DNA from 3 places in the Methylopila musalis genome. Region 1 is predicted to be linked to each of the others. Evidence: riboswitches for the same ligand, from Rfam matches in the RefSeq annotation. Region 1 holds a riboswitch; each other region holds the start of a gene.
The links. A riboswitch is a leader RNA that binds a small molecule or an ion and turns the genes downstream of it on or off. The one in region 1 is predicted to bind cobalamin.

Region 1 (11,524 bases):
CCTGGAAGGCTACGAGGCGGCCTGGCCAGAAAGCCTTTCAGGCGGGATGAAGCAGCGGGTCGGCATCGCCCGCGCGCTCGCGGTCAATCCTCCCGTTCTCCTGATGGACGAGCCGTTCGGAGCGCTCGACGCCCAGACGCGCTCCATCATGCAGGAGGAACTGCTCAAGCTCTGGTCCGAGTTCCACTCGACGATCGTCTTCGTCACCCACGACATCGACGAGGCGATCTTCCTGTCGGACAGGATCCTCGTCATGAAGACCTCGCCGGGCGGCATCCGGCAGGAGATCGTCGTCGACATCCCGCGTCCACGCGGTCCCGAGGTCATCGGATCTGAGGCGTTTCGCAGGATCAGACAGAGAATCTTCGGCCTCATCCGGGAGGAAACCCTGAAGGTGTTCCGCGCAGGCGGCGCGTCGGGGTCATGAGCGGCTTCGCTCGATCCCGGGACCTCGTCGCGCGCCTGGCTTGGTCGGCTGCGGGCGTCGCGCTGTTCGTAGCGCTCTGGAGCGTGGCGTCGGTCGGCCTGGGCAACGCCGTGCTGCTGCCGCCGCCGAGCGAGGTCGCGGTCGGCTTCGCCGCGCTGCTGGCGGACGGAACGTTGCTGGCCGACGTCGCCGCGTCGCTCAAGCGCGTCGTCGGCGGGTTTGCGATCGCCGCGTCGATCGCCGTGCCGCTCGCGCTGACCATGGCGTCGTTCCGTCCCCTCAGCCTGCTGTTGTCGCCCATCGTGCTCTTTCTGCGGCCGATACCGCCGATCGCGTGGATCCCGATCGCGATCCTCTGGTTCGGCGTGGGCGACCCGCCGAGCCTGTTCATCACGGCGCTCGCAGCCTTCTTCCCGATCTTCATCAATTCCTACGCCGGAGGCGCATCCGTCCTGCCGCAGCACGTGCACGCCGCGCGCACGCTCGGCGGCCGGGGGCGCCATCTTCTGCTGCGGATCTACCTGCCGTCGGCGATGCCGATGATCGCCACCGGGCTCCGCATCGGGCTCGGACAGTCGTGGATGGCGGTCGTCACGGCCGAACTGATCGCCGCCCATTCCGGCCTTGGCTACATGATCCAGGCGAACCGGCTGGCGCTGGAGACCGGCTACGTCCTGGTCGGCATGTGCGTCATCGGCCTGCTTGGCGCCGCCATGTCCCTGCTTCTCGAGGCCATCGAGCGCCGCGTGCTCGTGCCTTGGAAAAACGTATGACCCTCCACACGTCCACGAGCCTCGCCATGCGCACATCACGTCTCTTCCGGGGCGCCCGCCTCATCGCCCTCGCGTTCGCCCTGACCGCCGCCGGCGGCGCCGGCGCCGAAACCAACCAGATCCGGATCGCCTATCCCAGCGGCATGAACGGCCAGATCGTCGTGACGATGGAGAAGGCCGGGATCGCCAAGAAGGTAGGTCTCGACGCCACCTTCACGCCGTTCCAGTACGGCCCGCCCATGATGGAGGCACTCGCCGCCGGGTCGATCGACGCGGTCGTCACGAGCGTCCTTCCTGTGGCGGCCTATACCTCGAAGCTGCCGGGCGACGTCAAGATCGTCTCCATCCTTGGCCAGTCGAGCCATTCGCTTGTCACGGCGAAAGACAGCCCCATCAAAAGCGCCCCCGACGTGTCGGGCCGAAAGCTCGGCGTGTCGTTCAACTCCGACAGCCACCTCGACACGCTGATCTGGCTCAAGGAAGAGAAGCTGGAAGGCAAGGTCTCGCTCGTCAACATCGCGCCGAGCGAACTCGCGGCCGCGCTCTCCAACGCGTCCGTGGACGCCGTGGTGATCCGGCAGCCGCAGGTCTTCCGGCTGCAGCAGCAGACCGGCGCCCGCGTGGTCCACACCTGGCCGATCAAGTTCGTCGGCATCGTGAAGGCCGACTATCTCGCCAGGAACCCGGAGACGGTGGGGAAGTACCTGACGGCGCTTCGCGACTCGATCTTCTACATCGGCCAAAATCGCGAGCAGGCCGCCGGCTGGTTCGGCGAAGCGCTTCGCGTTCCCGCATCCGTGGTGAGCGAGGTCTCGAAGGAAGATCCGAACTACGACGCCAAGACGGTCGAGGACATCAACGTCGCCGTCACGCCGGCCGAGCGGACCGCCATCGAGATCCGGGCCGCCGCCGCCTTTGAGAACGGCCTGATCCGGGCCAAGGCCGATACGAGTCGGCTGTTCCAGTAACCGCCTCTGCGGCGCGGCCGGGATCATCCGGGAGGCGCCGCGCCGCCCGGAAGCGCGATCGGCGCGGCGACGCCGTTTTTTCAGGACATCCGATATGACGAGTTCATCCAGGCCGGCGAGCCGAACCTTCGCGCTCTGGGTCTTTTCAGACGCTCACGTCGCGACGGACAAGGCGGTCTCCGCTGCGATCCGTCACGGCATGTCCTTCACGCCGCCCGCCGGTTATCCGGAAAGCTTGGCGACGGCCTTGCGCCAGTCGGAGGAAGGCGGCGATCTCGGCGGCCCGCCGTTTCATTGGGAGATCGCCCTCGACCTCGGCGACAACGCGGGCCATTGGGACTTGCCCGACGACGAGCAGGGCGTCGAGGTGGTCCGGCAATACGGGGCGCTCCGCGCCCACCGTCGCGAGCAGATCTACCCCATCGCCGGCAACCACGACGCTTCGGCCGGGAGCGCGGCCTCCAGCCAGGGGAAGCCGGCGAACTGGTGGTTCCGCAAGTATGTCGATCCCCTGGGCGAATTCCCCGAGACGTCGGGAGTCCATGCGTCGCGGCGGCCCTATCCCGTCACGGGCGAATGGGACCGGTACGCGTTCCAGGTCGGCAACATCCGCTTCCTGATGATGAGCGACCGCAACGACCTGCCCTATCCCGTCGGCCGCCAGGATTTCGGCGGAGGCTCGCCCGCCGGCGCGGTCACCGGCGAGACCTGGGAATGGTGGCGCGACGAGGTGGAGGCGGCCGGCCGGCGCGGCGACGTGGTCGTCAGCTGTCACCATCACATGCTGCGGGAGACGACTGTCGGCTCCGGGGACTATGAGGGCGTGTCGCGCTATCCGGACGGGCGCTACAGGCACGGTCTCTACCACGGCGTCGACGGCGTCCCGGAAGGCGCGTCTTATCTCTATTTCGTCGACGACGAGCCGAAGGCGCAGCGGTTCGAGCGTTATCTGGAGGCCAATCCCGGCGCCGTAGACCTTTGGCTCGGCGGCCACACCCACACGTATCCGGACGACGTCGTTTCCGGCCGCAGTCACGTCGAGCGGCGCTGGGGCACGAATTTCGTCAACTGCGCGCAGCTCTCAAAGTACCACTCCTTCGTGACATGCCCTCCCATGAGCCGGCACTTCACGTTCACCAATGGGTCGCCGCTGGTGCGTGTTCGGTGCTACCTCCACGATGACAGCCACGCGGCCCAGGGCTGGTATCCGCCGGCGGAGCGCGTGCTGGAGCTCAACCGACCGTTCCAGATCGAAGCCGAATGATAGGCACAGACGCTGGCGGGGACGGCAAGGCGACGCAGCTCGCGGTCGAACGAAAGCCTGGACCCAAACAGGGCCCAGGCGACCGACGCGCGCTGATATTATCGAGCGCAGGAGGCGTCGATGATCCACGCGCGAGCATCTTCGGCCGGCTGACGGAAAGCGAGCGTCTGGCCGTTGCGCCGTATTGCGAACATCGCCTCGCGCGGCGTCATTCTCTCGTTTTCCGCCAGGGACAGCGGCAAGACGGTATTTTCATCATACAATCCGGCGGCGTGCGGGTGTTCTTTGAGGCGGACACTGGCCGGAGGATCACACGCGCGATCTGGTTCACCGGACACTTCATCGGGGGGCCCGACGTCTTCGGTCACAACCCCCACATGTGGTCAGGTATCGCCATCCGAGACACCAGTCTGGTGTTTCTACCTACGGACACGCTCCAAATGCTATGCGGGCGGATTCCGAACCTGGCTTTGGGCCTGATTGATGCGCTCGCTTTCAAGGGCCGATGCTACGCGGCAATGTCCCAGGCGCTCGGCACGCGCTCGGCCTCGGAGCGCATCAGCGGTCTGCTCGAGCATCTGGGCGAGCTTTATGGCGTTAGGACCGAACACGGCCTGGAGATCCAGTTCCCGATCACCGGTTCGGAGATCGCCGACATGGTCGGCGTGAGCCGGCAATGGGTCACGATGGGTCTCAAGAAATTGCAGGCGGCAGGAGCGATCGAGCTTCAACGTGGCAAGATTACGATCCTGGACCACGCGGCGTTGGCGGCTCGGTCCTGACCCCATAACGGTGGCGCTACGATCCGAGCAAGGCCGAGTGGCGGCTGATAGAACCGCTGCTCCCGAACAAGCCACGGGGCGTCGCCCGGCTCCACGACCGGCGGCTGATGAACGGCGTCTTCCACGTGCTGCGGACCGGCTCGCCTTGGCGCGACCTGCCAGCGGCGGACTCCTCGCGTAGCCTCGAACTGGGCACGTTCACCGCCATCGCGATCACGTCGAGCACCGGCACGGTCGGATTACCGAGCTGTTGGTCGGCGATCAGATCGACAGCCAGTCTCATCGCCGCTTCATCCTCGTGTCGCGCAAGCAGTCGATCGCCGGTCAGGACGGCGGCGGAGGCCGTTGGTGCATCTCTCCATCAACCCGGATGGCGCCCCGACCCTCGTGGAGGCAAAGCGGTCGAACGACACAGGCATTCGCCGCGAGGTCAGCCGACCGGCGCCGTCCTCCGATCGCGTCGTGGTCGTACGCTTCAGTCCCACGCCAGCGCGCCGCCGTTCTGGTATTCGATCACCCGGGTCTCGAAGAAATTCTTCTCCTTCTTGAGATCCATCGCCTCGGACATCCACGGGAACGGGTTCTCCGCCGCCTCGAAGGCCGGAGACAGGCCAAGCTGCGCGCAGCGGCGGTTGGCGATGAAGCGCATGTACTGCTCGCTCGACGCCGCGTTGAGCCCGAGGAAGCCCGTAGGCATCGTGTCGCGCGCATAAGCCGACTCAAGCTCGGCCGCCTCGCGCAGCATGGCGCGGATCTCGTTCTGGAAGGCGCTCGTCCAGAGATGCGGGTTCTCCGCCTTGATCTGGTTGATGACGTCAACGCCGAAGTTCAGGTGGATGCTCTCGTCGCGCAGGATGTACTGATACTGCTCGGCGACGCCGACCATCTTGTTGCGCCGCCCGAGCGACAGGATCTGCGCGAAGCCCGTGTAGAACCACATGCCCTCGAACACGACATAGAAGGCCACGAGATCGCGCAGGAACGCGGTGTCGGCCGCGGGCGTGCCGGTGCGGAAGTCCGGATCGTCGAGATGCTGGGTGTGCTTCAGCGCCCAGGCGGCCTTGTCGGTGATCGACGGCACCTCGCGGTACATGTTGAACAGTTCGCCCTCGTCGAGGCCGAGGCTCTCGACGATGTACTGGAAGGTGTGGGTGTGGACGGCCTCCTCGAAGGCCTGTCGCAGCAGATACTGGCGGCATTCCGGGTTGGTGAGGTGGCGGTAGATCGCCAGCACGATGTTGTTGGCGACAAGGCTCTCCGACGCCGCAAAGAAGCCGAGGTTGCGCTTGACCATGCGGCGCTCGTCGGCGGTCAGCCCGTCGCGCGACTTCCAGAGCGCGATGTCGGCCTGCATCGAGACTTCAGTTGGCATCCAGTGGTTGTTGCACCCGGCGAGATACTTCTCCCACGCCCATTTGTACTTGAGCGGAAGAAGCTGGTTCACGTCGGCGCGGCAGTTGATCATCCGCTTCTCGTCGACCGAGACGCGGCCGCCCGAGCGGTCGATCGCGCCGAGCCCGGTGGGGTCGGCGGAGGCCTGCGGGAGCGGGATCGTGCGGGCCGGTGTGGCGGAGGGTTCGGACCAGTCGAGCATGGGACGTCTCACTTGCGTTTCGAGCGACGGACGCTCTGAAAGGGAGGATCAGTCATGCCCGGCGGAGCCGGGTATCCACGACTTGGACGTCGAACGGCGGCGACCGGAGAGAAGTCGTGGATGCCCGCGAAGACTGGCATGACGGCGTTGCGATTTCGGGTCCCGGCTCAAGGCCGGGACAAGAAGCGCTGGACCTACTGGCAGGCCTCGCAGGTGGGGTCGTCCATCGAGCAGACGGCTCCTTCGCGGATCATGATCGGCTGGGCCGCCACGCCCACCGAGGTGACGGCGTTCAGCCGCCCGTCGACGCCCTTGAGGGTCGACTTCTCCACATGGGTCGCCGAGCGCGAGCGCAGGTAGTAGGTGGTCTTGAGACCCCGCTTCCACGCGAGCCGGTAGAGCGCGTCGAGCGCCTTGCCCGAGGGGCTCGCGATGTAGAGGTTGAGCGACTGCGCCTGGTCGATCCACTTCTGACGGCGCGACGCCGCCTCGATCAGCCAGGAGGATTCGATCTCGAACGCGGTGGCGTAGAGGGCTTTCAATTCGCCCGGCACGCGGTCGATCGCCGAGAGGCTGCCGTCGAAATATTTCAGGTCAGAGACCATCACCTCGTCCCAGAGGCCGCGGGCCTTCAGGTCGCGGACGAGCGCCGCGTTCACGACCGTGAAGTCGCCCGACATGTTCGATTTGACGAAGAGGTTCTGGTAGGCGGGCTCGATCGACTGCGACACGCCGCAGATGTTTGAGATCGTCGCGGTCGGGGCGATCGCCATGCAGTTGGAGTTGCGCGTGCCGACGGTCCTGACCCGCTCGCGCAGCGGCTCCCAGTCGAGCGTCGCCGAACGGTCCATCTCGAGGCCGCCGCGGGCGTCCGACAGCAGCTCGATCGAGTCGATCGGCAGGATCCCTTTTGACCAGAGCGAGCCCTCGAAGCTCGGATAGCGGCCGCGCTCGGCCGCAAGGTCGACCGAGGCCGAGATGGCGTGGAAGCTCAGCGCCTCCATGCTCTGGTCGGCGAAGCGCACCGCCTCGTCGGAGGCGTAAGGAATGCGCAGCGTCTGCAGCGCGTCCTCAAAACCCATGATGCCGAGCCCGACCGGGCGGTGGCGCAGGTTCGAGCGGCGCGCCTCGGGGATCGTGTAGAAGTTGATGTCGACGACATTGTCCAGCATCCGCATCGCGGTCGCGATCGTGCGCGCGAGCTTGACGACGTCGAGGCCCTCGGCGGTGACGTGCGCCGCGAGGTTCACGGAGCCCAGATTGCAGACCGCGACCTCGTCGTCCGAGGTGTTGAGCGTGATCTCGGTGCAGAGGTTCGAGGAATGCACCACGCCGACATGGCCCTGCGGCGAGCGGATGTTGCAGGGGTCCTTGAAGGTGATCCAGGGGTGCCCGGTCTCGAACAGCATGGTGAGCATGCGCCGCCACAGGTCAAGCGCCCGCATCGACTTGTGGACCTTGAGCTCGCCGCGGGCGGCCTTGGCCTCGTAGGCCTCGTAGGCAGCCTTGAACGCCGGGCCGTAGAGATCATGCAGGTCCGGCGTCTCATCGGGCGAGAACAGTGTCCATTGGCCATCCGCCTCGACACGCTCGAGGAAGAGGTCCGGAACCCAGTTCGCGGTGTTCATGTCGTGGGTGCGGCGGCGGTCGTCGCCGGTGTTCTTGCGGAGATCGAGGAATTCCTCGATGTCGACGTGCCAGGTCTCGAGGTAGGCGCAGACCGCGCCCTTGCGCTTGCCGCCCTGATTGACCGCGATCGCGGTGTCGTTCGCGACTTTCAGGAACGGCACCACGCCCTGGCTCTCGCCGTTGGTTCCCTTGATGTGCGCGCCGAGGCCGCGCACGCGGCTCCAGTCGTTGCCGAGGCCGCCGGAATACTTCGCGAGCAGCGCGTTGTCCTTCACGCCCTTGAAGATGCCGTCGAGGTCGTCGGCGATCGTGGTCAGGAAGCAGGAGGAAAGCTGCGGGCGCGTCGTGCCCGAGTTGAACAGGGTCGGGGTGGAGGCCATGAAGTCGAAGCTCGACAGCAGGTCGTAGAACTCGATCGCGCGCGCCTCGCGGTCGATCTCGCGGAGCGAAAGGCCCATGGCGACGCGCATGAAAAATGCCTGCGGCAGCTCGATGCGCTGTCCGCCCGTGTGCAGGAAGTAGCGGTCGTAGAGCGTCTGGAGACCGAGGAACTGGAAGTCGAGGTCGCGCTCGGGCTTCAGCGCGGCGGCGAGCCGGGCGAGGTCGAAGCGCTCAAGTTCGGCGTCGATCAGCCCGGCGGCGACGCCCGCCTTGATAAAGGCCGGGAAGTAGTCGGGATAGGCCTCGGCCATGTCGGCCTGCGTGGCCGAGATCGCGCGGCCATGGACCGCCGACAGGCCCTCGGTCCGCAGCATGTCGAGCAGCAGGCGCGCGCTGACATAGGCGTAGTTCGGCTCGGTCTCGACCAGCGTGCGGGCCGCCATCACGGGCGCCTGCTGCAGCTCTGTCGGCGAGACGCCGTCATAGAGATTGCGGCGGGTCTCGGCCGCGACCGCCTCGGTGGAGACGCCCTCAAGGCCTTCGCAGGCCTCGGCGATGATCAGCGCCAGACGGCGTTCGTCGAGCGGGACCATCGAACCGTCGGCGTGGCGAACATGGAGCGAGGGCGTCGCGGTTTCGGCAGGCGCGGCCTTTGCGCGCCGGGCCTCGGCCCGAGCCTCACGATAGAGCACATAGGCGCGGGCGACCTTCTGGTGGCCGCCGCGCATCAGCGCGAGCTCGACCTGATCCTGGATGTCCTCAATGTGCAGCGCGCGGTCGGCGTCGGCGCGCCGGGTGAGCGTCGCGACAACGTCGGCTGTGAGCGCCTCTACCGCCTCATGGACGCGCCGCGAGGCGGCGGCCCCGGAGCCCTCGACGGCCAGGAACGCCTTGGTCACCGCGACCGCGATCTTGGAGCCGTCGAACGGCGTCACCGAACCGTTGCGGCGGATGACGTGGAACGCGGGCGCGGCGACCTTTCCGGGCCGCTCGGCGTCGGTGAAGACCGGCGCGCCGGTGGCGGCGCGATCCTGGGAGATGGAGAGAGACATCGGCTTCAGACCCCGAAAACCTGTTGGGGACGAGGCCACGCGGACGCGAGAGGTCGTGAGGGTTCCCGACAGGCGGGACGGCCGACCGCAAGCGATCCACCGGGACACCCCGCCCGAGGACGTTTCATTCGGTCGGGGCAGGTCTCCTGGCTCGCGGGTCAGCGCCGTCGGTCCTGTCTTCCCGAGGCTCTCGCCCCAGTGACGTTCGGTGGACCTTGGCTCGCCGCTTACAGTTGCGGGGGCAGCGCCGGCATCGCCCGAAGGCTCACCGGCTTCCCTCTTAGCTCCCGCATCTTGCGACTTGGGAGAACCTCGACGACTAGATATTGGGTCTGAGCGCCTGCAAGCGTCAATCCGCCGATGCGGTTATCCCCAATGTCCCCACGGAGCCCGGAGCGGACAGGCTCAGCCCGAGGCGTATGGCGCCACGCTGCGGCTGGCCTCGTCGATGACGAGCTTTCTTCCGACCGGCGGAAAGGCCCTCTGGGGGCAGCGTGGACGTTCGCACACTTTGCAGCCGGCGCCGATCGGGGTCGCGGCCCCGGGATCGGACAGGTCGAGGCCTTTCGAATAGACGAGCCGCTCCGCATGGCGGAGGTCGCAACCGAGTCCCACCGCGAAGCTCTTGCGGATGGCGCCGTACCGTCCCGCCGAACGTTCGACCGTCCGGGCGACCCAGAGGTAGGAGCGCCCGTCCGGCATCTGCGCGACCTGCGTCAGGATGCGTCCGGGCTGGGCGAACGCCTCGTAGACGTTCCAGAGCGGGCAGGCGCCGCCGACGCGCGAGAAGTGGAAGTCGGTCGCCGACTGACGCTTCGAGATGTTGCCGGCGCGATCGACGCGGATGAACACGAACGGCACGCCGCGCGCGTTCGGGCGCTGCAGGGTCGAAAGGCGATGGCAGATCGTCTCGAAGCCGACGCCGTAGCGCTCGGCGAGCGCCTCGATGTCGTAGCGCCCGGTCTCCGCGGCGTGGAGGAAGGGGCGATAGGGCATGAGCAGCGCCCCGGCGTAGTGATGCGCGAGCCCGATCCGGGCCAGCGACCGCGTCTCGGCGCTTCCCTGCGCGGCCTCGTCGGCCAGCCGGTCAATCGCCTCGCCCTGCTCGAAGTAGGCGAGCTGCGTCGCGATCTGAAACGCAATCTGGCCCGGACGCATCCGGCTCGACAGATGGAGCGCGTCGGAGCTGCGACGGAACAGCTTGGCGTCGGCTCGATCGTCGGCTTCGTCCGCCACGACGACCCGCACGCCGTGGCGGCGCTCGAGCAGATCGGTCAGCCGCCCCGCAGCGCTGGCCCCGAATGCGCCGAGCTCGCCCGCGAGGCGCTCGGCCGCCTCATCGAGCTCGCCGAAATGGTTGTGCCGGGCGTAGAAGAAGTCGCGGACCTGCTCGTAAGGGGTAAGGGGCGCGAGGCCTGCCGCTTCGGCTCCCGGCGACAGCCCCGCGGCGAGCGCCTCGGCCTGTTCGGCGGCGTGACGATAGCGCCGGTGCAACGTGACGATCGCGCGACCGACCGCCGGCATCGCGCCTGCGATCTCCCGAAGCTCGCTGGTCGACACCGTCTCGACGGCGGCAGGGTCGGCGAGCGCTTCGCGCAGGTCGGCGATGAGCCGCGCCTCGTCGTCCTCGGCGAAGAGCTGCACGTCGAGGCCGAACACGCCGTTGAGCTTCAGCAGCACCGGGACGGTGAGCGGGCGCTGGTTGTTCTCGATCTGGTTCAGGTAGCTCGGCGACAGATCGAGGGAGGCTGCGAGCGCGGCCTGCGTCATGCCGCGCTCTTCTCTGAGCCGCTTGAGCCGCACCCCCATGAACGTCTTGCGCATCGCGTCGTCCTTCGCGCCGCGCGAATTTGCAAACTTCGCAAATTCGCAAATTTCACTTCGCAAACCTTCGCTTTTTCAGTGGTTTTCTCGGGGTTTGCGTTTGTGAATATTGCGACCGTCACACGACGGCGCAAGCGCGCCTTTCGCTGAGGAAAGATCCGATGACCGCTTTCGAGAAGCTCGTTCCCAACACGCCCTCCGGCCGCTTCGACGGCGTCGAGCGTCCCTATTCGCCCGCCGATGTGGAGCGCCTGCGCGGTTCGCTGCAGGTCAGCCACACGCTCGCGATCTACGGCGCGAACCGGCTCTGGCACATGCTGAGGAACAGGCCCTACGTGCACTCGCTCGGCGCGGTCACCGGCAACCAGGCCATGCAGATGGTTCGCGGCGGCCTCGACGCGATCTATCTTTCGGGATGGCAGGTCGCCGCCGACGCGAACGTCGCGGGCGCGATGTATCCTGACCAGAGCCTTTACCCTGCGAATTCGGGCCCTGAGCTCTGCCGCAAGATCAACCGCACGCTCCAGCGCGCCGACCAGATCGAGCATGCCGAGGACAAGCGTTCGGTCGACTCGTGGTTCGCCCCGATCGTCGCCGACGCCGAGGCCGGCTTCGGCGGTCCGCTCAACGCGTTCGAGATCATGAAGGCCTATATCGAGGCGGGCGCGGCGGGCGTGCACTTCGAGGACCAGCTCGCCTCGGAGAAGAAGTGCGGCCATCTCGGCGGCAAGGTTCTGATCCCCACCCAGGCGCACATCCGCAACCTCGTGGCGGCGCGGCTCGCGGCCGACGTCATGGGCACGCCGACCCTCGTGATGGCGCGCACCGAC
Region 2 (5,908 bases), on a different contig from region 1:
GCTGGCGGCCCTGATCGCGGTGGCGAGCGCCGCCGCCTTCGCCGCGCTGCTCGGCTACTTCATGTTCTGGGGCCGGGTGTCGGACGTCTATCTCGGCGTCATCACGCTCACCGTCTCGCTGATCCTCTACCGCTTCATCAACCAGACGGCGGGCGAGGAATGGACCATCGGCGTAGCCCCCCTCGGCGGCTTCAACGGCATTCCCTCGACGCCGATCATGACCGCGCTCGGCAAGCCCGACGAGCCGCTGATGCCGGAGCAGATCTATGCGCTGTCGGTGGGCGCGCTGATCGTCTGCTACCTGATCTGCCGGCTCGCGATCGCGACCCGCTTCGGCCGCGCCGTGGTGGCGATCCGGGAGAACCCGGTCCGGGCCGAACTGCTCGGCTACGACACGCGGTTCTACAAGCTCGGGATCTTCACCCTCGGCGGCGCGATCGCGGGCGTGGGCGGCGTCGCCTTCGCGAACTCGGTGTTCGTGAGCCCGACCATGTTCAACCTTCAGACCAACGGGCAGGTCATCATCTGGGTCATCGTCGGCGGGCTCGGCACGCTGGCGGGGCCGGTGATCGGCTGTTTCGCCATGCTCGCGCTCGCCACCTGGCTCGGCGCGGTCGACGGCGGCGGCTGGACCGACCCCAACCTCGTGATGGGCGTCGTGCTCACGCTCTGCGTGGTGGCGATGCGGCGCGGCCTGCTGCCGACCGCGCTCACGCTCGGCGAGCGCCTGCTGACGCTCGCCGACGACCGGCTCGGCGGCTCGAAGCTCGGCCAGCCCCGCGCGGCGGAGGACCGGCCATGAGCGTCGCGCCGCCGCTTCTCGAAGCCCGCAACCTCGTCATGCGCTTCGGCGGCGTGACGGCGGTCGGCGGCGTCAGCATGACGGTGGGGGAGGGCGAGCTGCGCTGCCTCATCGGCCCGAACGGCGCCGGCAAGAGCACCTTCTTCAAGATGCTGTCGGGCCAGCTTCGTCCGACCTCGGGCGAGGTCGCCTTGCGCGGCCGCAGCATCGTCGGCCTGCCGGCCTCGCGCATCGCCCGGCTCGGCGTCGGCGTGAAGACCCAGACGCCGAGCGTGTTCGACGGCCTGACCGTGATGGAGAGCGTGCGCGTCGCGACCGACGCCCTGCTGCCGCCGACGCTCGCCCGCCGCCGGGCGGACGAGGCGCTGGAGCGCATGCGCATCCCCCATCTCGCGGGCGCGACGGTCGGGCTGCTCGCCCACGGCCAGCGGCAGCTGGTGGAGCTCGCCATGGTGGTGGCGCAGGCGCCGGACCTGATCCTGCTGGACGAGCCCGCCGCGGGCATGACCGGGGCGGAGGTGGACCGTCTGGGCGACCTGATCGTGGAGCTCGCCCGGTCAAGCTCGGTGATCGTGGTGGAGCACGACATGGCTTTCATCCGCCGCATCGCCCGCACCGTCACCGTGTTCAACCGCGGCGAGGTGCTGGCGGAAGGCCCGGCCGCGGAGGTGATGGCGGACGCCCGGGTGCGCGACGTCTATCTCGGAAAGGATGCGGCATGAGCATCCTCGCCGTCTCGAACCTCGCCGCCGGCTACGGCTCCATCGGCGTGCTGCGCGACGTGGGCTTCGCCATCGCCGAAGGGGAGATCCTCGGCGTGCTCGGCCACAACGGCATGGGGAAGAGCACTTTGCTCAAGGCGCTCAGCGGCGCGATCCGCCCGAGCGCGGGCGCGATCCTGTTCGCAGGCGTCGACATCGCCCAGGAGCCGCCCCACCGCCGCGCGCGGCGAGGCCTCGGCTACGTGCCGCAGGGCCGTCAGATCTTCCCCGGCCTCACCGTGCGCGAGAACATGGCCTTCGCCGCCCGCGCGTCCGGCGCGCCGCTTAGCCTCGTGGACGAGATGATCGCCCGCTTCCCCCGGCTGCAGCCGATCGTGGACCGGGCGGGCGGCGTGCTCTCGGGCGGCGAGCAGCAGATCCTGGCGCTGGCGCGCTGCCTCTGCGCGAAGCCGTCGCTGATCCTGCTGGACGAGCCCACGGAGGGCATCCAGCCCTCGATCCGCGACGAGATCGTGGAGACGCTGCTGACGCTTCGGCGGGAGCTCGGGCTCTCGATCCTGCTGGTGGAGCAGAACCTCAAGTTCATGACCGATCTGGCCGACCGGGTCCTTCACATGGAGAAGGGCCGGCTGGCCTTCGCCGCGCCGCCCGAGGCCGCGGCCTGACGCATCCGGCGCCGGGACCGATCCGGCGCCGTCATCCAGCGCAAGAGCGGTGCGGCCGCCGGGGCCTCGTTCCGGCGGAAGGAAGCTCGCGCGCCCAACGGCCCGCTATGGCGGGCGCCCTCGGGGAGACTGACGCGATGACGATCTGCATGACCATGAAATGCGCGGCCGCGGCCGCGGCCGCCGGACTGGCGCTCGCCGCCACGCCCGCCGGCGCGGCCGGCACCTCGGCGCCGGGCTACACCACCGGCATCCCGGTCTGGGCCGTGGCGCCGGAGGGGCTCTACTACCTCAACCAGACCTATTCCGGCTTCCGGGAGGTGGGCGGCGTCGACATCCGCTCGAACTACAACACGTTCTTCTTCTTCTGGCAGACCGGCGCCAAATTTCTCGGCGCGGACATCGGCGGGATCGCCGCCCCGACCATCGCCGACATCTCGATCGAGGGCGCGGGCAGCGAGTTCGGCCTGTTCAACACCTATTTCGCGGCCCAGCTGAGCTGGGACCTCGGAAACGACCTCTATGTGGGCTACCGCCTCGGCGGCTACATCCCGCAGGGCGACACGCTCTCGCTCGACTACGGCACCATCGAGCACCGCGTCGGCGCGAGCTATCTCGGCGACGGCTGGAACCTCACCGGCAACTTCATGTTCGGCACGCCGGTGGGCGACGACCGCGACGACTTCGCGCCGAACTACGTGATCGCTGACCTCACCGCGACCAAGAAGTTCGGCAAGTTCGAGATCGGCCCGGTGGCGCATTTCTCGGCGGATGTGAGCAAGCCGGTCTCCTGGTACGGCAAGCAGTCCCAGTTCGCGATCGGCGGCCTCGTGGGCTACGACTTCGGCGGCGCCAACCTGAACGTGAAGCTGACCCGCGACGTCTATTCGAAGAATCGCGGCTTCAAGGACACGATCCTCTGGACCAACCTCAGCTTCCCGCTGTGGACCCCGGCCAAGGCCGAGGCCCCGCTGGTCGTCAAGTACTGAGGACGGGAGGGGCCCGACCGCGAGGAGCGGGCCCCTCGACCAATGGCCGCGCCGTCCACAACCAAGGACGCGGAGCCGTGACCCGAAACCGCCTTGCCTTCGGCGCCGCAGCGCCGTAATTGGGCGGGGACGGTTCCCTTCGGGGATCAAAAGGGAACGCGGTGCGGGCTTCGGCCCGAAGCCGCGGCTGCCCCCGCAACTGTAAGCGGCGAGCGCGTCGTCATCGGCCACTGGACCCTCACGGGTCTGGGAAGGCGACGAACGCGCACTGACCCGCGAGCCAGGAGACCTGCCGTCAGCCGTGTGGTTACACGCGAACGCGTCGGGCGGGGTGCACCGATGGTGGGCGAACCGTCGGGCGCGTCGAAAGGCGCGTGACGCTCGGGACGACTTCCAGTTCGCGGTGACGCGCCACTCGTCCCGCTCGGGGTCCCGATGCCTGATTCCTCACGTCTGCCGTTACGCGCCGTCCCGGCACCCTCGTCCTTGCGCGCCGCGCTGCTCGGCGCCTGCTGCGCCGCAGCCCTCGCCGCGCCGGCCCGCGCGCAAGCGCCCGACAGCCCGGTGGCGCTCGACGAGATCACCGTCAGCGGCGCGGGCGCCACGGTCGCGCCCGGCCCGAACCTGTCCGTGAAGACCAACGCCGGCAGCCGGCTTGGCCTGACGCCGCTGGAGACGCCGGCGAGCGTGGACGTGGTCTCCGGCGACGTGGTCCGCGACCGGGGCCAGTCCTCCATCGCCGAAGCCGTGACCCAGAACGCGGCCGGCTTCAGCTTCATCGGCACGCCGGGCAACGGCTTCGGCGCCTATTCGTCGCGCGGCTTCACCGGCGTGAACTCGGTCACCACGCTCTATGACGGCGTGCGGCTCTATCCGGGCCAGGGCACCGTCACTTTCCCGTTCGACACCTGGACCGTGGACCGGATCGAGGTGCTGCGCGGCCCGGCCTCGGTGCTCTACGGCGAGGGCGCCGTCGGCGGCGCCATCAACATCATCCCGAAGAAGCCCCTCACCGACGAGCGCCGCAACGAGGCCCGCATGGTGGTGGGAACGGACGGACAGGTGGGCCTCGCCGCCGGCAGCGCCGGGCCGATCAACGACAGGTTCGCCTACAGCTTCGACGTGGTCGGCAATCGCGGCGACGGCTGGATGGACCGGGGCGACCACAAGAACCTCGCCTTTTCCGGCGCGCTGAACTGGCGGCCGACGGACGAGCTCTCCGTCACCCTGACGCATGACGGCGGTCACAATCAGCCGAGCCGCTATTTCGGCACGCCGCTGAAGGGCGCCGGCAATGTGGAGACGGACTGGATCGGCGAGAACTACAACGTCCGCGACGGCGTGATCCGCTTCAACGACACCATCACCCAGCTCAAGGCGGAGTGGACGCCGAACGAGACCGTGACGCTGCGGGCGACCGCCTATTACGTCACCGCCAACCGCCTGTGGCGCAACGCCGAGGGCTACACATGGAACGCGGGGACCGGCCTGATCGACCGCTCGAGCTTCATCGCGATCAAGCAAGAGCAGGAGCAGATCGGCGCCCGCGCCGACGCCACCATCCGCACCGAGCTGTTCGGCATGGCGAACGAGGCGGTGGTCGGTTTCGACGTCAACCGGTTCGACTTCCGCCGCCTGAACAACGGCGGCTACGGCAATCCGGACCTCAACCCGTCGCTGCCGCCCACGGGCTTCGACCCGGGCGATTACGGCAGCGCGAGCCCCTACGGCAAGGACTACAAGGCGATCACCACCCAGTACTCGTTCTTCTTCGACGACCGGCTGAAGGTCACGGACACGCTCTCGCTGGTCGCGGGCCTGCGCTACGACCATCCGGAGGTGGATTATCGCAACGTCCGCACCGGCGACACGTCCAACCCGACGCTGAATTCGATCTCCTGGCGCGTCGGCGCGGTCTATGAACCGATCGAGAACCTCGCGGTCTACGCGCAGTATTCGGAGGCTGCGGACCCGGTGACGTCCATCCTCTCGCTGCCGAAGTCGCAGGCGGACTTCGCGCTCTCGAAGGGCCGGCAGGTCGAGGCCGGCGTGAAGCAGAGCCTGTGGGACGACCGCGTCGAGTGGACGCTCTCGGCGTTCTACATCGAGAAGAACGACCTTCTGTCCCGCGACGCGAACACCCCCACCATCACGCAGCAGGTGGGGCAGCAGTCCTCGCGCGGCGTCGAAGCCTCGGTCGGCGTTGAGCTTGGCCATGGCTGGCGGATCGACGCCAACGGCACGATCCTCGACGCGCGCTATGACGACTTCCGGGAGTCCGTCATGAATCCCGTTACGGGAGAACCGGAAAGCGTCAGCCGCAAGGGCAACACTCCGAACGCGGTGCCGGAAACGCTCGCCAATGTCTGGGCCACCTGGCGCTTCGCGGAAGACTGGAAGGCGCAGGCCGGCCTGCAATATGTGGGCAAGACCTACACCACGGCCGAAAACCGGTACAGCCGTCCAGGCTACGCTCTGGTGAACGCCGGGCTGCAGTGGAAGCCGACCGCTTACGCCACGCTCGATCTCCGGGTGAAGAACCTCACCGACAAGACCTACGCCTACACTGGCGGCGATTATCAGTGGTACTTCGGCGCGCCGCGCACCGCCGAAGTCGCGCTGCATCTGCGGTTCTGACCGCCGTGACGGCGCCCGTCCGGCTGGAGGTGGAGAACCTGGCGTGGGGACCTCCGGGGCGCCCGCCGGTGCTCTCGGGCGTGAGCTTCGCGC
Region 3 (5,908 bases), on a different contig from region 1:
AGGTCCAGAGCTTCGGCGGGACAGCGGCGATGCGCACGCGGTCGCCGAGCTTGCGCAGCGCCGGGTGGCGCAGCATCTCGGTCGCCATGGCCGGCGGGCCCGCGCGCTCGCCGTCCACGATCAGCACGTCGATCCCCTTGGCGATCACCAGCTCCAGCGGGAGCTGGCCGTAAGTGTCGAGTTCAAGCTCCGCCACCACGTTGACGAGGCCCGCCCGGCGCAAAAGCTCGTCGATCAGGGAGCCCGGCCCCGCGCTGAAGCCGTTCGGCCGCAGCACCGCGGCGCGCGGCCTCGGCTCGCGGGGCGTGATCGGGCGGGACAGGCGGCGGTCGAGTTCGGCGATCATGGCCTCGCCCCGGTCGCCATGGCCGATGGCCTCCGCCACGCGGCGGATCTCCGCGCGCACGCCGTCGAGGGTGCGGGGCGCGTCCGCGTCCACCACGGGCACGCCCACGCGCCGCAGCATCGCCACCGACTGCCGGGAGGTGTAGCGCCCCGCGAGCACCAGATCCGGCCGAAGGCCGATGACCTGCTCGGCGAAGCCGTGGGTCGCCGGGACGCCGCGCGCCTCCTCGGCCACGTTGGAGCCGGCCGAGAGCGTCGACAGCCAGGTGACGCCCGCCACCTGCGACGGATCGCCGAGCCGGATCAGCAGCTCGTCGGTGCAGAGATTGATGGAGACCACCCGCGCCGGCGCGGCCGCGGCTGGCGCGGACGCGATCAGCCCGAGCGCGAGCAGCAGGCCGCGCAGGCGCCGGAAGCCGCCGTGACCATCGCCGCCCGCCGTCATGCCCGAGCTTGCCTCGGGCATCCACGACTTCAACGTTTGGGCGTCCGCCGAAGGGGAAGTCGTGGATACCCGCGCGAAGGCGCGGGCATGACGGAGATCGGACGCAGCATTCCGCGTGAGGGGGCGCCGCCGCTCAGCCATGGCGGAACCCCCTGCCCTGTTCGTCGATCGCCTCCGGCGCGCGGCCGAGCCAGCGGCGGGAGATCGCCCGCCAGGTGGCTAGGCGCGTGAAATCGGGCGTCTCGGACAGGCTGTCGTCGTCCTCGATGAAGGGGTTCGGGAAGAAGATCGAGATCATCGGCTCGCCCGCGCCGTTCCACATCTCGAAGCCCCAGGTCACCGGCCTGCCGTCGCGGCCGTAGCCCCGGAACAGCTGGGCCTTCGAGGGCTTGCGCCGCGCCGTCAGTGCGGGCGAGACCGGGAACCGCTCGGACCCCCGGTTCTCGCCGATGCAGAGATGGAAATGGCCGCCGGACCCGAACATGACGGTAAGATAGCCGTCGAGCAGGCCGATCGACTGGGGCGCGGAAGGACACTTCCACTCATAGGCCGCGCCCTCGATCAGCGGGCCGAAGCGCACGCTCTGCCAATGGTTCTCGAACACATCGCGGAGAAACGCCTCCAGCGTCGGCTCCTCCGCGGGCAGCGACCAGATCTCGCGCGTCAGCGCGCCGCCGTCGCCGCGCAGAGTTTGGGTCGGCGCGCGGGGCGCAACGGGTTCGAGCACGATCATGCCATGCCTTTCGACGGGGGAGGATCGCCCGGCGGACCGGGCGATCCGGTCCGGGATCAGAACGAGACCTTCACGCCGCCATAGGCCGCGCGGCCGGGCGCGTTGTACGTGAACACCTCCTCGTACCGCCTGTCGAACAGGTTCTCGACCCGGCCGTAGACCTCGGCGTTGGGGTGGATCTTGTAGGCCGCGCCCAGGTTGACCAGCGTGTAGGCTTTCAGCGGCCGGAGCGTGCGGGCGTAGGTGACGGCGTCGAAGGCGTAGTCCTTCTGTTTGCCGTTGTAGATCACGCCGAGGTTCACGTTGGCCCGGTCGTCGAGGAAGGCGTAGTTGACGTTGAGGTTGCCGACGTTGCGCGGCCGGCGGACCAGCTCGACGCCGGTCGGATCCTCGCCGTCCGAATAGGTGTAGGCCGCGCGCACGCTGAGCCCGTCGATCGGGCGCAGGGTGACGCCGAGCTCCACGCCCTTGATCCGCGACGTGCCGTCGAGGTTGATCGGCGTGGTCACATAGGCGCCGCTCGGGGTCTGGGAGCTGCGCGATGAGATCAGGTCGCTGACGCGCTGCCGGAAATAGGTCGCCTCGACGGTGACGCGGTCGTCCCAGAACGGCTGGTCGACGCCGATGTCCCAGCCGCGGGTCTTCTCCGGGCTGAGCGCGGCGTTGCCGACGTAATTGCCGTAGAAACCGAAAAGCTCGAGGATCGTCGGGTTCTTCACGCCGGTGCCGAAGGAGGCGCGGAGCTTGGTCTTGGTGGCGTCGAACGTGTAGGCGGAGGCGAGACGGTAGGTGGTCTCGTCCCGGAAGCGCTCGTTGAAGTCGTGCCGCACGCTTCCGGTGACGAACAGGTTCTGGAACAGCCCGAGCTGGTACTGCCCCACGACGCCGGTGTTGGTGATGGAGCGTCGCACCGGCCCCTGACCGCCGAACTCCGGCGCCTGCCACTTGCTCTTGCTGACCACGTGGTCGCGCTGGGTGTCGGCGCCGAAGGTCAGCACATGGCTCGCCGGCAGGCCGCCTTCGGTCGAGAAGCGGTAGTTGGTCTGGTAGTCGAGCTTCACCGTCTCGCCCACCGTGGACGAGCTGCGCCGGTCGTCGGCCTCGTAGTTCCGGCGGTCCTGATGGGTGTGGGACAGGCCGAGCACGTGGTCCCAGGCGCCGTCGAGCAGCGTGGCCTTGCCCTGCACCCGCCCGAAGAACTGCTTTCCGCGCTCGTAATCGCCGGACTCCACCGCCGCCGCGTAAGGAAAGCCCTGCGCCGCGCCAAAGTTGTCGCGATCGGCCCGGAAGCTGGTGTAGCGGGCGACGCCGGTCAGCTCGAACATCTCGCTCGGCCGCACCGAGACCTTCGCCAGCGCGCCGCCGCTCTCATAGCCGTCGCGGTCGCGGAAGCCGGCGTTCCAGGCGTCGCGCTTCTTGGCGACGGAGATCCCGTCGGCGTGGAACAGCTGGGTCGCGAACAGGTAGTCGTAGGCCTCGGTCCCGCCGGACACGGCGGCCGAGCCGTTGAGCGTCCCGAACGATCCGCCCTCGACCTGGCCGCGGAAGGACGGCTTGCCGTCGCCCCGGCGGGTGACGATGTTCACCACGCCGCCGGCGGCGTCGGAGCCGTAGAGCGCGCTCTGGGGCCCGCGCAGCACATCCAAGCGCTCCACCTCCAGCGCCAGCAGGTTGGCGAAGTCGTATTCGCCGCTCATGCCCGGATCGTTCATCTCGATCCCGTCGATCAGCACCAGCGTCTGGTTGCCTTCCGAGCCGCGGATGCGGATCTGCGTCAGCGCGCCGACCGGGCCGGTGCGGCTGACCGCGACGCCCGGAAGCTCGCGCAGCGCGTCGGACACCACGCGGATCTGGCGCGTCTCCAGCTCCTCGCGCGACAGCGAGGACACCGCGCTGCCGATGGCGGCCTTCGGCCCCTCCACCTTGTTGGCGGTGACGGCGAGCTCGGGCAGCGCCTCGGAGGCGGCGGGCTCGGCCTCCGGCGCATGCTGGGCGCGCGCGAAGGACGGAGACACGAGGGAGAGCGTGAGAGCGGACAGCGCGGCGACGCCGCCGTCGCGAAGGAGAGGAACGAGCATCGAGACCCCGGGCGGGACGAGTGGCACGTCACCGCGAACAGGAAGCCTCGCCGACCGGACGAAGCGCTCTACGCCCCAACCGATGGTTCGCCCACCATCGGTGCACCCCGCCCGACGCGTTCGCGTGTGACCACACGGATGACGGCAGGTCTCCTGACTCACGGGTCTGCGCGCCTTCGTCGCCTTCCCAGATCCCGCAGGACCCAGTGGCGGATGACGAGGCGCTCGCCGTTCACAGTAGCGGGGGCTGCCGCAGGATAAGGCCGGATGGCCCGCACTGCGTTCCCTTTTGATCCCCGAGGGGAACCGTCAGGCCGGACGCTATGGCGAAACTGTGGCCGCGGTCAATGCGACCTCGGTCGGTGACGCCGGTTCTGTCGCTGGAAAGCCACGGCGCGCCGGAACCCCGCGCGGGTCAGCTCCTGTCCGGTGTCGGGCGATCCCGCCATATATGATCCAGCATGTCCCGGAAGAAGCGGTCCGCCTGTTCGCGTTCCCCCGCCTCGGGGCGCGGAACGCGGGCGCCGAAGGTCTCGTCGGCGCGCCGGAACTCGTCCGCGATGAAGCCGATGATCTCCGGCGGCGCCACCGCGGCGCCGAGCTCGCGGGTCAAGGCCTTGCGGGCGATCAGATCGGCCATGATGGCGGCCACCGCCGGCGGCGGATCGCACTCGGCCATCAGGGTCTGGAACCGCATGGGCGCCACCGCCGCGTCCGGCCGCAGCCGCAGCCAGCGCAGGGCCGCCGCCGGCCGGACCATGTAGAACAGCTTCTTCAACGCGATCGGCTGGCCGTCGCGCAGATGTTGCTCCTGATGCGCGTAGCCGAGGCCGCGATAGTGGCGGGCGATGCGGTCACGGTCCGCCACCTGCTCCGCGAAGGCGAGGAACGCCGCCCGGAACCGCTCGTCCACACCATAGGCGATCGGCGAGGTCAGCCATTCGATCACCACGGCGTTGCCGTTCAGCAGCAGCCGAATCGCCTTGGCGAGGTCCCAGCCGTTGACGTCGAGCTCGCCCTCGATCGGCGTCTCGATGACGTCGCGCAGCGGCCACAGCGAGAGATAGCGCTCCGGCCGGTGGGCGTAGATGAAGCGGCAGTCGTAATCGCTGTCCGGCGAGGGAAAGCCCCAGGCCCGGCTGCCGCTCTCGATCGCGAGCGGGATCGCCACGCCGTGGGCGGCGCGGATCTCCGCGAGCCGTCGGTCGACGCCCGCGACGGCGTCCGCGTCCATGTCCGCAGGTAAGGAACGGCCGAGCATCACGCCTCCCGAGCGCCGGCGGCCGCGTCGCCGCCAAGTGTCGCCGCCAAATGTCCTGCCGCGTCGGCGCGCGGAAGTCCAGCGCCCGTGAGACGCCCACCTTAGAACCAGTCTAAATTATTGAATTTGCTATGGAATACGACCTTTCCTATAAGGACCCATGCGCGAGCGTCTGGGCCGTCCGTCCCGCCTCGCGCGGCGACGCCTTCACTGTTCGAGCGGCCATGACGTCCTGGCGAACCTCCCTCGGTCTGCTGTTCGTGGACCATCGCGCCCCGCTGGAGCGGCTGGTGGGCCGTCGCGTGCGCGACCGCGAGACCGCGGCCGAGATCGTGCAGGACGTGTTCGCGCGGGTGTGGCGGGCGGGCAGCGCCGGCTCCTCCGACGACGACCGGCGCATTCTCTATGCGGCCGCCCGCAACGCCGCGGTGGACCACAATCTGGCCCAGTCGCGCCGCGGCCGCGCCCTCGCCCGGCTGACGCCCGAGCAGCTCATGCAGGACGAGGCCGCCCCCGACCAGACCTTCGCCTCCCGCGCCGCCCTCGGCGCGCTCGAAGCCGCGCTCGCCGACCTGCCCGAGCGCACGCGGGAGATCTTCATCGCCCGCCGCCTGAAGGGCGAGAGCAACGCCGTCATCGCGGCCCGGCTCGGCATCTCGGTGCGGGCGGTCGAGAAGCATCTGGTGCGCGGTCTCGCCCAGTGCCGCGAACGACTGTCGGGCCATCTCGACGACGCCTGACGGCCCTGCCCCAGCCTGCGCCCTGCTCTCCCCGCCGCGCCGCGCGAGTGCGCCGCCGGGTGTTTGTCTATCATCGCGGGAGCGCGCAGCAGGGTGGGCGACGAAACGCGCCACCCTCTTGTCCCGGCCTTGAGCCGGGACCCAGACACGCTGGTTCCGCAGAATGAGCCTCGACAGCCGGGACGCCCTGCCCCCCACGTCGGCGGAAATGGGTCCCGGCTCAAGGCCGGGACAAGGAAGAGGGCGCCGCCGAGTGTTTGTTTATCGTGGCGGGAGCGCGCAGCAGGATGGGCGACGACACGCGCC

Region 2: linked by a shared signal. The riboswitch ahead of ACFQ4O_RS08535 (TonB-dependent receptor) and the one ahead of ACFQ4O_RS02645 (ribonucleoside-diphosphate reductase subunit alpha) in region 1 are both predicted to bind cobalamin.
Region 3: linked by a shared signal. The riboswitch ahead of ACFQ4O_RS13490 (TonB-dependent receptor plug domain-containing protein) and the one ahead of ACFQ4O_RS02645 (ribonucleoside-diphosphate reductase subunit alpha) in region 1 are both predicted to bind cobalamin.

What each region holds. Positions count from the first base shown of each region.
Region 1 is NZ_JBHTMX010000008.1:12,057-23,580, forward strand. It holds gene ACFQ4O_RS02610 (ABC transporter ATP-binding protein) at 1-427, shown strand, start outside; gene ACFQ4O_RS02615 (ABC transporter permease) at 424-1,200, shown strand; gene ACFQ4O_RS02620 (ABC transporter substrate-binding protein) at 1,197-2,168, shown strand; gene ACFQ4O_RS02625 (metallophosphoesterase) at 2,263-3,432, shown strand; gene ACFQ4O_RS02630 (Crp/Fnr family transcriptional regulator) at 3,429-4,214, shown strand; partial or broken gene ACFQ4O_RS02635 (transposase) at 4,259-4,375, shown strand; gene ACFQ4O_RS02640 (ribonucleotide-diphosphate reductase subunit beta) at 4,690-5,808, opposite strand; gene ACFQ4O_RS02645 (ribonucleoside-diphosphate reductase subunit alpha) at 6,003-8,870, opposite strand; cobalamin riboswitch at 8,990-9,200, opposite strand; gene ACFQ4O_RS02650 (short-chain fatty acyl-CoA regulator family protein) at 9,276-10,694, opposite strand; gene aceA (isocitrate lyase) at 10,856-11,524, shown strand, end outside.
Region 2 is NZ_JBHTMX010000057.1:1,891-7,798, reverse strand. It holds gene ACFQ4O_RS08555 (branched-chain amino acid ABC transporter permease) at 1-802, shown strand, start outside; gene ACFQ4O_RS08550 (ABC transporter ATP-binding protein) at 799-1,524, shown strand; gene ACFQ4O_RS08545 (ABC transporter ATP-binding protein) at 1,521-2,189, shown strand; gene ACFQ4O_RS08540 (transporter) at 2,327-3,178, shown strand; cobalamin riboswitch at 3,293-3,489, shown strand; gene ACFQ4O_RS08535 (TonB-dependent receptor) at 3,665-5,815, shown strand; gene ACFQ4O_RS08530 (ABC transporter ATP-binding protein) at 5,821-5,908, shown strand, end outside.
Region 3 is NZ_JBHTMX010000153.1:385-6,292, reverse strand. It holds gene ACFQ4O_RS13500 (ABC transporter substrate-binding protein) at 1-811, opposite strand, end outside; gene ACFQ4O_RS13495 (DUF7676 family protein) at 924-1,517, opposite strand; gene ACFQ4O_RS13490 (TonB-dependent receptor plug domain-containing protein) at 1,580-3,601, opposite strand; cobalamin riboswitch at 3,728-3,927, opposite strand; gene ACFQ4O_RS13485 (nucleotidyltransferase domain-containing protein) at 4,017-4,862, opposite strand; gene ACFQ4O_RS13480 (RNA polymerase sigma factor) at 5,087-5,602, shown strand.